Regions from separate parts of the Peribacillus sp. NPDC094092 genome, predicted to be linked through region 3. Evidence: riboswitches for the same ligand, from Rfam matches in the RefSeq annotation. Region 3 holds a riboswitch; each other region holds the start of a gene.
The links. A riboswitch is a leader RNA that binds a small molecule or an ion and turns the genes downstream of it on or off. The one in region 3 is predicted to bind cobalamin.
Positions count from the first base shown of each region.

Region 1 (2,198 bases), on a different contig from region 3:
AGCAGTAAAATGACAAAATAAATGGTTTTCCAATTGGTTCTTTTCATTCTTTCTCCCTTCAACACTTTTAATTTTTCTGATCAATCTTGAGAAGAAAGGCGCACCCAACATAAAAAGCACTTCTCTCAAAGGAAAGAAGTGCGTAATGAACAGGAATTTTGCAGCATAAACCAACAATGGGCCTTTCTGCCTGATCCGCACACCCATCCTCGTAGGTTGAAACAGTTTCACGCTTCATGGCAGGTCTCCTGGCTTTGGTTCATCATCCCATTACATCCTTCCCATCTCATTTGACAGTGGATTAAAGTTAAAGTAATAGGACTTCCCTTTACAGTGGCGGGACCGCTCCGGATTTTCACCGGCTTCCCTTTTAAGCTGAATTCCGAAAAATTCAACACCATAAAACTTATGTAATTATTTAGAAAATTCTCGTATAGTGTACCATAAAGAAATAATTCCAGCTACACTATCTTTTTTTTTTTTGACTAAGTTTGTTGCAAGGAAAGGCTTGTGGCAGAATATACACTATTAAACTTTTCTAAACAGTCGGAATAAACTATTGAATTTTCATAAAGTTGTTATATGATAGATAAAGTTAGTTATATATGTATATTAAAACCAAATATTTCATTTTAAAAGTGCTCTTGTTTGAATAAGCAAGGGATAATAGGGAAATCGGTGAAAATCCGATGCAGCCCCCGCTACTGTAAACGCTGATGAAATTGTCGATAACCACTGGCATTGTTGCCGGGAAGGGACAAAGTAAAATGAAGCGTTAGCCAGGAAACCTGCTTTTAAAATTGCATGATACTTTTCGGAGGGAAAGGTAGAAGGACTATGACGATTTTGGGAGATTGGGCATTCTTGCCTGGTGCTCCTCATTCATATAGTTTTTTTAAACCTTAACTCTTATTGTTAAGGTTTTTTATTTTGCCTTTTCCCTGAAGCAGGAGGAAGAAGATGACTACTTGGAACTTAATGGGTACAAATACACATTTGTTGATTTGTAATGGGAGTAGCTGCATGAAAAAGGGCGGGGAAGAAGTAACTCAAGCGATTCGCGATGAAATTGCTTCCAAAGGACTGGACTTGAAAATCCATACAACCAGGACACGGTGTAACGGAAGATGTAAGGATGCATGTGTTGTGATTGCCTATCCCCAAGGAAACTGGTATCGAGTGGAAACGCCTGATTTCGGTCGCCAGATTGTCAGCCATATCGATGATGGGGAGTTTGTTCCACAAATGATCTACCAATTCAATGATGGGGAAATGACACCCAATCCAGATTTTCCTGCTCATACGGGTATTTCAAAGAACAAAGCGTAAAAGGAGATGTCTTAATGAGTACAAAAGGTAAATTATTCGTCGTGGGCTTTGGGCCAGGGAATTTTGAACACATTACCAAACGTGCTGTCGAAGCCCTTCAAGAAAGTGACTACATCATTGGTTATAAAACTTATGTTGAACTCATTCAGGGACTGCTTACAGATCAAACGATTATTAGTACGGGGATGACAGAAGAGGTATCACGTGCACAGGAAGCAGTGAAACAAGCGGAGCTGGGTAAGAAAGTTGCGGTAATTTCCAGCGGGGATGCCGGAGTTTACGGGATGGCTGGGTTGGTTTATGAAGTATTGATTGAAAAAGGCTGGAAAGAAGAAACTGGAGTGGGCATTGAAGTCATTCCTGGCATTTCTGCAATCAATTCTTGTGCATCTTTACTTGGGGCACCAGTCATGCACGATTCGTGTACGATCAGTCTCAGTGATCATTTAACACCTTGGGAACTGATCGCTAAAAGGGTTGAAGCAGCTGCAATGGCAGACTTTGTCATTGCCCTGTATAATCCGCGCAGCGGCAGGCGGACCAGGCAAATTGTTGAAACACAGAAAATTCTCCTTCGCTACCGTTCGCCCGATACACCTGTCGGGTTGGTGAAAAGTGCATATCGCGATAGGCAGGATGTTGTCATAACCAATTTGAAAGATATGTTGAATCACGATATTGGGATGCTGACCACCGTCATCATTGGTAATTCATCCACCTTTTTATATGATGACAAAATCATCACACCAAGAGGCTATCAAAGGAAATATACTTTGAATTCGGAAAAGCAACCATTGAAGCCGCATCAGCGTCTGCAAAAGGAAGCGGAACCGTGGGCATTAGATCAAGAAGCCTTTACCGAATCTGCT
Region 1 covers NZ_JBNNUC010000001.1:343,741-345,938, reverse strand. The annotation lists gene ACQKNS_RS01630 (energy-coupling factor ABC transporter permease) at 1-47, opposite strand, end outside; gene ACQKNS_RS01625 (hypothetical protein) at 68-238, opposite strand; cobalamin riboswitch at 222-417, opposite strand; cobalamin riboswitch at 620-810, shown strand; gene ACQKNS_RS01620 ((2Fe-2S) ferredoxin domain-containing protein) at 961-1,329, shown strand; gene cobJ (precorrin-3B C(17)-methyltransferase) at 1,344-2,198, shown strand, end outside.
Region 1: another riboswitch for cobalamin. It lies ahead of ACQKNS_RS01620 ((2Fe-2S) ferredoxin domain-containing protein); the one in region 3 lies ahead of ACQKNS_RS17940 (ABC transporter substrate-binding protein).

Region 2 (2,198 bases), on a different contig from region 3:
TTGTGTCGCCATCACGAAGAACGGCTTCTCCAATCCCCTTGTGACACCATCAATCGTCACACTTGCCTCTTCCATGGCTTCAAGCAACGCAGACTGAGTTTTCGGCGATGTCCGGTTGATTTCATCAGCCAAAATAATATGGCCCATTATCGGACCAGGCCTAAAAATGAATTCTTGTTCCTTAGGATTGAAGATTGAAACACCAGTAACATCAGAAGGAAGTAAATCAGGTGTGAATTGAATTCGCTTAAATCTTGCACCTATAGATTTTGCCAGTGCCCTTACCATGACTGTCTTCCCCACGCCCGGAACATCCTCCAATAAGACATGTCCACCGGAAAGGAGTGCCACGATACTTAGTTCTGCTATATCCCGTTTTCCGATAATGACCTTCTCGATATTCCCCAGCACCATTTCCAGTTTTTGATTGACCTGCTTATAAATCATTCTCTACCTCCCGGGATTCACAATCTCACTATTATTTCATATCTTTTCTATGTCAAAAATTTTACATTAAGCTCCAATTAAACCTTACATTGTAAGTTTACTAGATATTCGGTAAACCATAAACGAATTTGTCTAAAAATATTAATGCGGCCTACTGCAAAAGGTATGGTAAACTGTTGCTAAGTGAATATGAACCTTGCAGAAAAAGGTGCTGCATTGTCAGCTTAATAGGGAATTCGGTTTAAAACCGAAGCTGTTTCCGCAACTGTAAGTGCTAATGAAATAAGACGTTTACCACTATTTGAGGATGTAATCACACGCCGATCACCGGCCATTTAACCCAAATGGGAAGGTTCTTAGAGTAAAATGACGCACAAGCCAGGAGACCTGCCTTTTTTCATCGTATTATGCTCTTCGGAAGATGGGAGATTGTACGGCTCTCCCATCTTTTTCTACTACAGATACATAGATGCCCGAAGCCGACCAAAACCCTTGGTCGGCTATTTGTCTTGCTGGGAAAAGCAATACGGAGGTCATTCACCCAATATGTAAAAGGAGGAGGGTTTATGGCAAAGAAAGACTTTCGGTTTTTATGCTACCCATACATGCGTGAGTCCGTATCGACCGTTGATTTTGAAATCCGCACAGACTCATTGACGACACAAATCGGCTTGGCCGCCTCGCTTACTGAGGACGTCCCCGTTGTCCACCGCGACTTAATGGAATTGTTGCCCATGGCCTACCATTTAAACGGTTCAGTCCGTGGGAAATTAGCCATTACCGGCGATGATCTCGACCGTTTAAGTGCAATTTACGACCGGTATGTCGCTGAAGTGAAGGACCAAATCGAAACATTCGTCCTTCCACAAGGATCAACCGCAGCATGTACTTTGCATACTTGCCGAAGTGAAGCCAAGAAGTCCGTGCGAGCTTTACACAAGGTAAGTCTTGAAAAGGAAATACCGGAAATTCTTTTTGATTATGCTCATTTGCTTGCAAATGTATTATTCGTGATGGCAATCTACGTCAATAAGCAACAAGGGATCGAGGAGATTCCTTTTATAAGTAAATCCTATCCAACCAAACCAATGAAAAAGAAAACGGAGGAATAAATAATGAAGAAAAACCTACGATTCAGTTGGATTTCCATGCTGATGCTTACGCTTTTCCTTACCGGATGCGGAGTGAACGATGATCAATCCTCAAAGGATAATAAAGATACTAAAAAGGTCGAAGAAATCAAGGACTATACCGTTACTGATGATACTGGCAAGAAAATAAAATTCGAGAAAATCCCGGAAAGGGTCGTGTCACTTCAGCCAAGCAATACGGAAATTTTATTTGCCCTTGAACAGGGTGATAAAGTCGTTGGCGTGACAGACTTCGATAATTATCCAGAGGAAGCGAAGGACATCGAACATGTTTCAGACTCCGTTAATATTAATACTGAAAAAATCATTGCCTTGAAACCTGATGCCATCATAGCTTATACCATCGGTGATGAAACGGCATTGAAACCACTCGAAGATGCCGGCATCCCTGTATTCATCATTAAATCTGCAGCAAATTTCGATGATGTATATGGTGATATCGGGCAGATTGCTAAAGTGATGGGTGTTGCCGAAAAAGGGGATGAATTAGTGAAAGATATCAAATCCCAAATTGCAAGTGTCGAAGAAAAAGTGAAAACTTTAGATGAAAAGGAACAAACATACTTTGAAATTAGCCCTGCTCCGGAAATCTATACAACA
Region 2 covers NZ_JBNNUC010000009.1:11,242-13,439, forward strand. The annotation lists gene ACQKNS_RS25275 (AAA family ATPase) at 1-447, opposite strand, end outside; cobalamin riboswitch at 637-856, shown strand; gene ACQKNS_RS25280 (hypothetical protein) at 1,014-1,559, shown strand; gene ACQKNS_RS25285 (ABC transporter substrate-binding protein) at 1,563-2,198, shown strand, end outside.
Region 2: another riboswitch for cobalamin. It lies ahead of ACQKNS_RS25280 (hypothetical protein); the one in region 3 lies ahead of ACQKNS_RS17940 (ABC transporter substrate-binding protein).

Region 3 (2,198 bases):
TACTGGCACCGAACCAAAGGAAATGCCTATCGTCATTGCGAATAACAAAATCAACAACGCACTCAAATAAGCAAACGCCCATTTAGTTGTCAAATTGGTTCGGATAGACTGATTTGGCAAGTTCCTCTACTCCCTCTATTAAACGTGGACCGGAACGGGTCACCAAGTCTGAATGCACATCAAAGACTTGGCCATTCTTAATGGCATTTACATCTTGCCATCCCTTTCGGCCCTTCACTTCACTTACTGAATCTTTCGTATAGTAACCATACGTTGTAATGATGACATCCGGATTTGCAGCAATCATCGACTCTTCATCAATTTTTGCCCATCCGTCCAATTCAGCAGCAGCATTATCCGCTGAAATAATAGTAAGCATCTCATTCATGAAAGTATTTTTTCCAGGTGTGTATATATCCGGTGAAGGCGAAACTTCCACTAAAACGGTCTTCCTATCCTCTTCCTTTACGGACTTGGCCTTTTCCTGGATATCCTTGAGTTTCGTTTTCATATCCGTAACGATTTCTTCTGCCTTATCATGTTCTCCCGTTGCCTGTCCAATCATTTCAATAGACTTATAGACTTGGTCAAAGCTTTGTGCATCATTGACTACGAGAACATCTATTCCAGCATCCTTAAGTTGCTGTAAACCCTCATTTGAATTATGGGCACTTGATGCATGCGCAAGAACAAGATCAGGCTTCATGGAGACAATCAGCTCTGTGTTCATTTCCATTCCGCCAACTTTTTCAATTTCTTTCGTTTCTTCCGGGTAATTATCATTGTCGGATACACCGACGACCTTTTTTCCCAAACCAAGTGCAAAGACCACTTCCGTATTACTTGGTATCAACGAAACGATTTTCTTCGGTTTTTGTTCTATCGTTACTTTTTCCCCAGTTGCATCTTCAATCGTAACCGGGAAAACTTCGTGTTGAGCATGATTTGTTTGCTGCTTTTCTTTTCCTTCATCCTTAGCGTCACTGCAGCCAACCATCAAGCCTGCAGTAAGCAACATCAACAGCTTCAGACCAAAAATCTTTTTCATTTTCATTCCCCACAATCTTTTCATTTAATTTCTTCCCACCTAAATAAAGAAAACTCATTCCCGGAAGATACCCCCAAAACAAAAAGCACCTCCCGTTAAACGGAAGGTGCTTGTATGGCAACAATATCATTACGGACTCTTTCTTAGGGTCTGCCACACACCTTCCCATCCGCGTAGGTTACAGGTGTACGAATTCTGGCAGGTCTCCTGGCTCATGGTCATCGTCAACGGCACCTTCCCATATCTCATACAGTGGTATACAGCCGTCAGCTCCCATTTACAGTGGCGGGACCGCGCTGGCATTTCACCAGCTTCCCTTTTAAGTCATTAAGACACCAAATCGTTCTTATGTATATAATTTTCACTGCCTTCATTATACACCATGTAAGAATCGATTATTATATGATTTTTCTGAACAGGTTGGAAATGCCCCGCCCAACTTCATTGATTCGAGGAATTTTCAATCAATGACGCAAACCCATCGACTGATAATCAGGGTGAAACCCGTACTCGATGCAGGGCATGCATCCCTTGGTTCCCTTGAAGCTCCCCCAGGTTCGGTGGTGACTGGAGCATTTATGAAGATTTTTTTCATAAGTATGTGCTATAAGCTTGAAAAGTTTGCCTATAAGAAATATAATAAATAAGTCGTCGACTTATTTATATGTCCCAGTAGCTCAGCAGGATAGAGCGACAGCCTCCTAAGCTGTAGGTCGTAGGTTCGACTCCTATCTGGGACGCTAATTAAAAACCCTGTTACAACGCGGTTATTCGCTTAGTAACAGGGTTTTTTTCTGTAATTCATATGGTGTAACCACTACTTCATCAATCTCTATAGGTATAAAAAGGTCTGAGCCCTGTAAAACACAGAACTCAGACTTTTTATATCAAGATACCTATCTTTACTTTTCGATTAAGCCTATCTCGTTGATTTTTTCCTCAAAAACAGGTCCGAAACTTTCAGAATAAGTATTCGTTAAATGTCTATTGTCCCGATAAATTATAACATTACCAATAATGGGCTGAAATTTACCGTTTACCTTGAAGTAATCTGTTAAGTCAATTTTATGCAATGATTTATTCTCTTTTTCAAATTGTCTCCAAAAGCTTTCGTCTTTCTGATTATCTACTGAATTCATTTTTTTTGTAG
Region 3 covers NZ_JBNNUC010000003.1:469,602-471,799, forward strand. The annotation lists gene ACQKNS_RS17935 (FecCD family ABC transporter permease) at 1-120, opposite strand, end outside; gene ACQKNS_RS17940 (ABC transporter substrate-binding protein) at 83-1,054, opposite strand; cobalamin riboswitch at 1,229-1,401, opposite strand; tRNA gene ACQKNS_RS17945 (tRNA-Arg) at 1,715-1,788, shown strand; gene ACQKNS_RS17950 (acyltransferase family protein) at 1,951-2,198, opposite strand, start outside.

Region 4 (2,198 bases), on a different contig from region 3:
ATGATGACCGCGTTCAATTCCTCGAATTGCTCATTATGGTCCCGGAAATCACAGGCTTCCGTGGTGCAACCTGGCGTCATGTCTTTTGGATAAAAATATAAAACAATGTTTTTCCCCTTAAAATCCGATAGGGAAACCATTTCACCATTGTTTGCAGGGAGTTTGAAATCAGGTGCTTTTTCTCCAATTTTAACAGTCATATTGAACCCTCCTTTTCTTTCATTATGGTAAGAGTACCCAATAATCGAAAGAAACACAACTTTCATTTATCCTTCCTATCTTTCTGCTCCAGATCGATAACTGTCCGAATCACGAACGCTGCCGGCAGTGTATATCCGATGAAAGCCTGAATGGTGGCTATCATCCTGCCCATGCCAATCGGGGCTATATCTCCATACCCTACAGAAAACATCGTCATCGCACTGAAGTAAAAAGATGTCTTCAACTGTTCATAGAAAGTACCATCCAACCGATTGCCCATATCAAGAATCACCGAATGATTCTGAAGCTCGTATAATAAATAAATCAGTGCAAATCCAACCAATATCGTCGCATATAAATTGCCAAGCCATAGCATATCCTCCAGAGAAAACTTCTTTCCTCCCGACTCAACAAGAAATAACGTACGAATGCTCATCACCATGCAAAAAATGATTCCTGCAATCAAGATGTAGAAAGTCATCCCCCACGCCCCATTTCAATACGCCACTCCATCTATACATACTCCATGTCCAAACAATATATTCTTTTTTAGGAACAGACCTCATCCTTATCACCCACACACATAATAAACCGATACTTTTTCCGAATCTTTTTATCATGTTGACCCTTTTGGTCGGATATGCTAATATTATCTAAATTTTTATAATAATTTTTATTTTATAAATTTTTAGCCTGCAAACAGTTTATAAAGGCAGGTTTTGCAAAATTTCATATGTGGGAATAGGTTCCTAATTTTAAATTAGGATTAAAAGGGAAGTCCGGTGTAATTCCGGCACGGTCCCGCCACTGTAATGGGAGTGTTAGCGCCATCCAATATGCCACTGATCAACGATCGGGAAGGCCCGCCGCAAATGTTAATCCCTAAGTCAGGAGACCTGCCTATTTCGACAACACTGTTTTAACCTACGGGAGATAGGGAGGTGTTAGGGACCTTATAATTGTAAGTGGCATTTTTTGCATGCCTCTTTATTTTAAGCATTTCTAACTTTCTTCTTTGACGGTTAGAAATGCTTTTTTTATTGCTCAATCAAATGAATGTAGGAGGATGGGAATTTTGAAAAGCAGTAGTTTGGGTTACCCTCGAATCGGGGAAGATCGTGAATGGAAACGTACATTGGAAGCTTACTGGTCAGGTAAAATCGATGAAGCGGAATTTACGGCACAACTAAAAGCCATCCGTTTAGGAAACTTACAAAAACAAAAACAACGGGGCATTGATCTCATTCCTGTCAACGACTTCACTTTCTATGATCAAATGCTCGATATGTCCGTCATGTTCGGTCTTGTTCCTGAACGTTATTCAGCCTATGAAGGCGATAGCGTTCCCCTTTCCGTATATTATTCAATGGCTCGCGGGAACAATGATGAAGTCGCTTCCGAAATGACGAAATGGTTCAATACGAACTATCACTATATTGTCCCTGAATTAAAAGTGCCACAGCTGACTTTAACAGAAAATAAACCACTTGCAGCATATCGGGAAGCCAAGGAAAATCTAGGGATTGAAACGAAGCCCGTGTTGATCGGGCCTTATACCTTCCTCTCTCTTTCCAAAGGCTTCAATAAACAAGAGATCCCTGGCATCATCCTGAGCTTGCTTCCCCTATACACGCAAGTCCTGCGGGAGTTGGAGCAAGAAGGCGTGGAGTGGGTTCAAATGGACGAACCTTCACTAGTTTCATCCATTTCCAAAGATGATATGCAAACTGTTACTTTCCTCTATGAAAAATTGAATGAAGCAGCACCAAACCTGAACATCATGCTACAAACATACTTTGATGCCGTGGAACATTACCAAGAAGTCATCGAATTACAAGTCCAAGGAATCGGTCTTGATTTTGTACATGATAAAGGGAGAAATTTAAGTAATCTTGAAGCATTCGGCTTCCCGAAGGACAAAGTGCTTGCAGCAGGTGTGATTGACGGTAAAAACATTTGGCTATCTGATTTATCGAAGAAAATTAAATTGATCGAGA
Region 4 covers NZ_JBNNUC010000005.1:5,038-7,235, forward strand. The annotation lists gene bcp (thioredoxin-dependent thiol peroxidase) at 1-200, opposite strand, end outside; gene ACQKNS_RS20730 (potassium channel family protein) at 263-682, opposite strand; cobalamin riboswitch at 928-1,119, shown strand; gene metE (5-methyltetrahydropteroyltriglutamate--homocysteine S-methyltransferase) at 1,268-2,198, shown strand, end outside.
Region 4: another riboswitch for cobalamin. It lies ahead of metE (5-methyltetrahydropteroyltriglutamate--homocysteine S-methyltransferase); the one in region 3 lies ahead of ACQKNS_RS17940 (ABC transporter substrate-binding protein).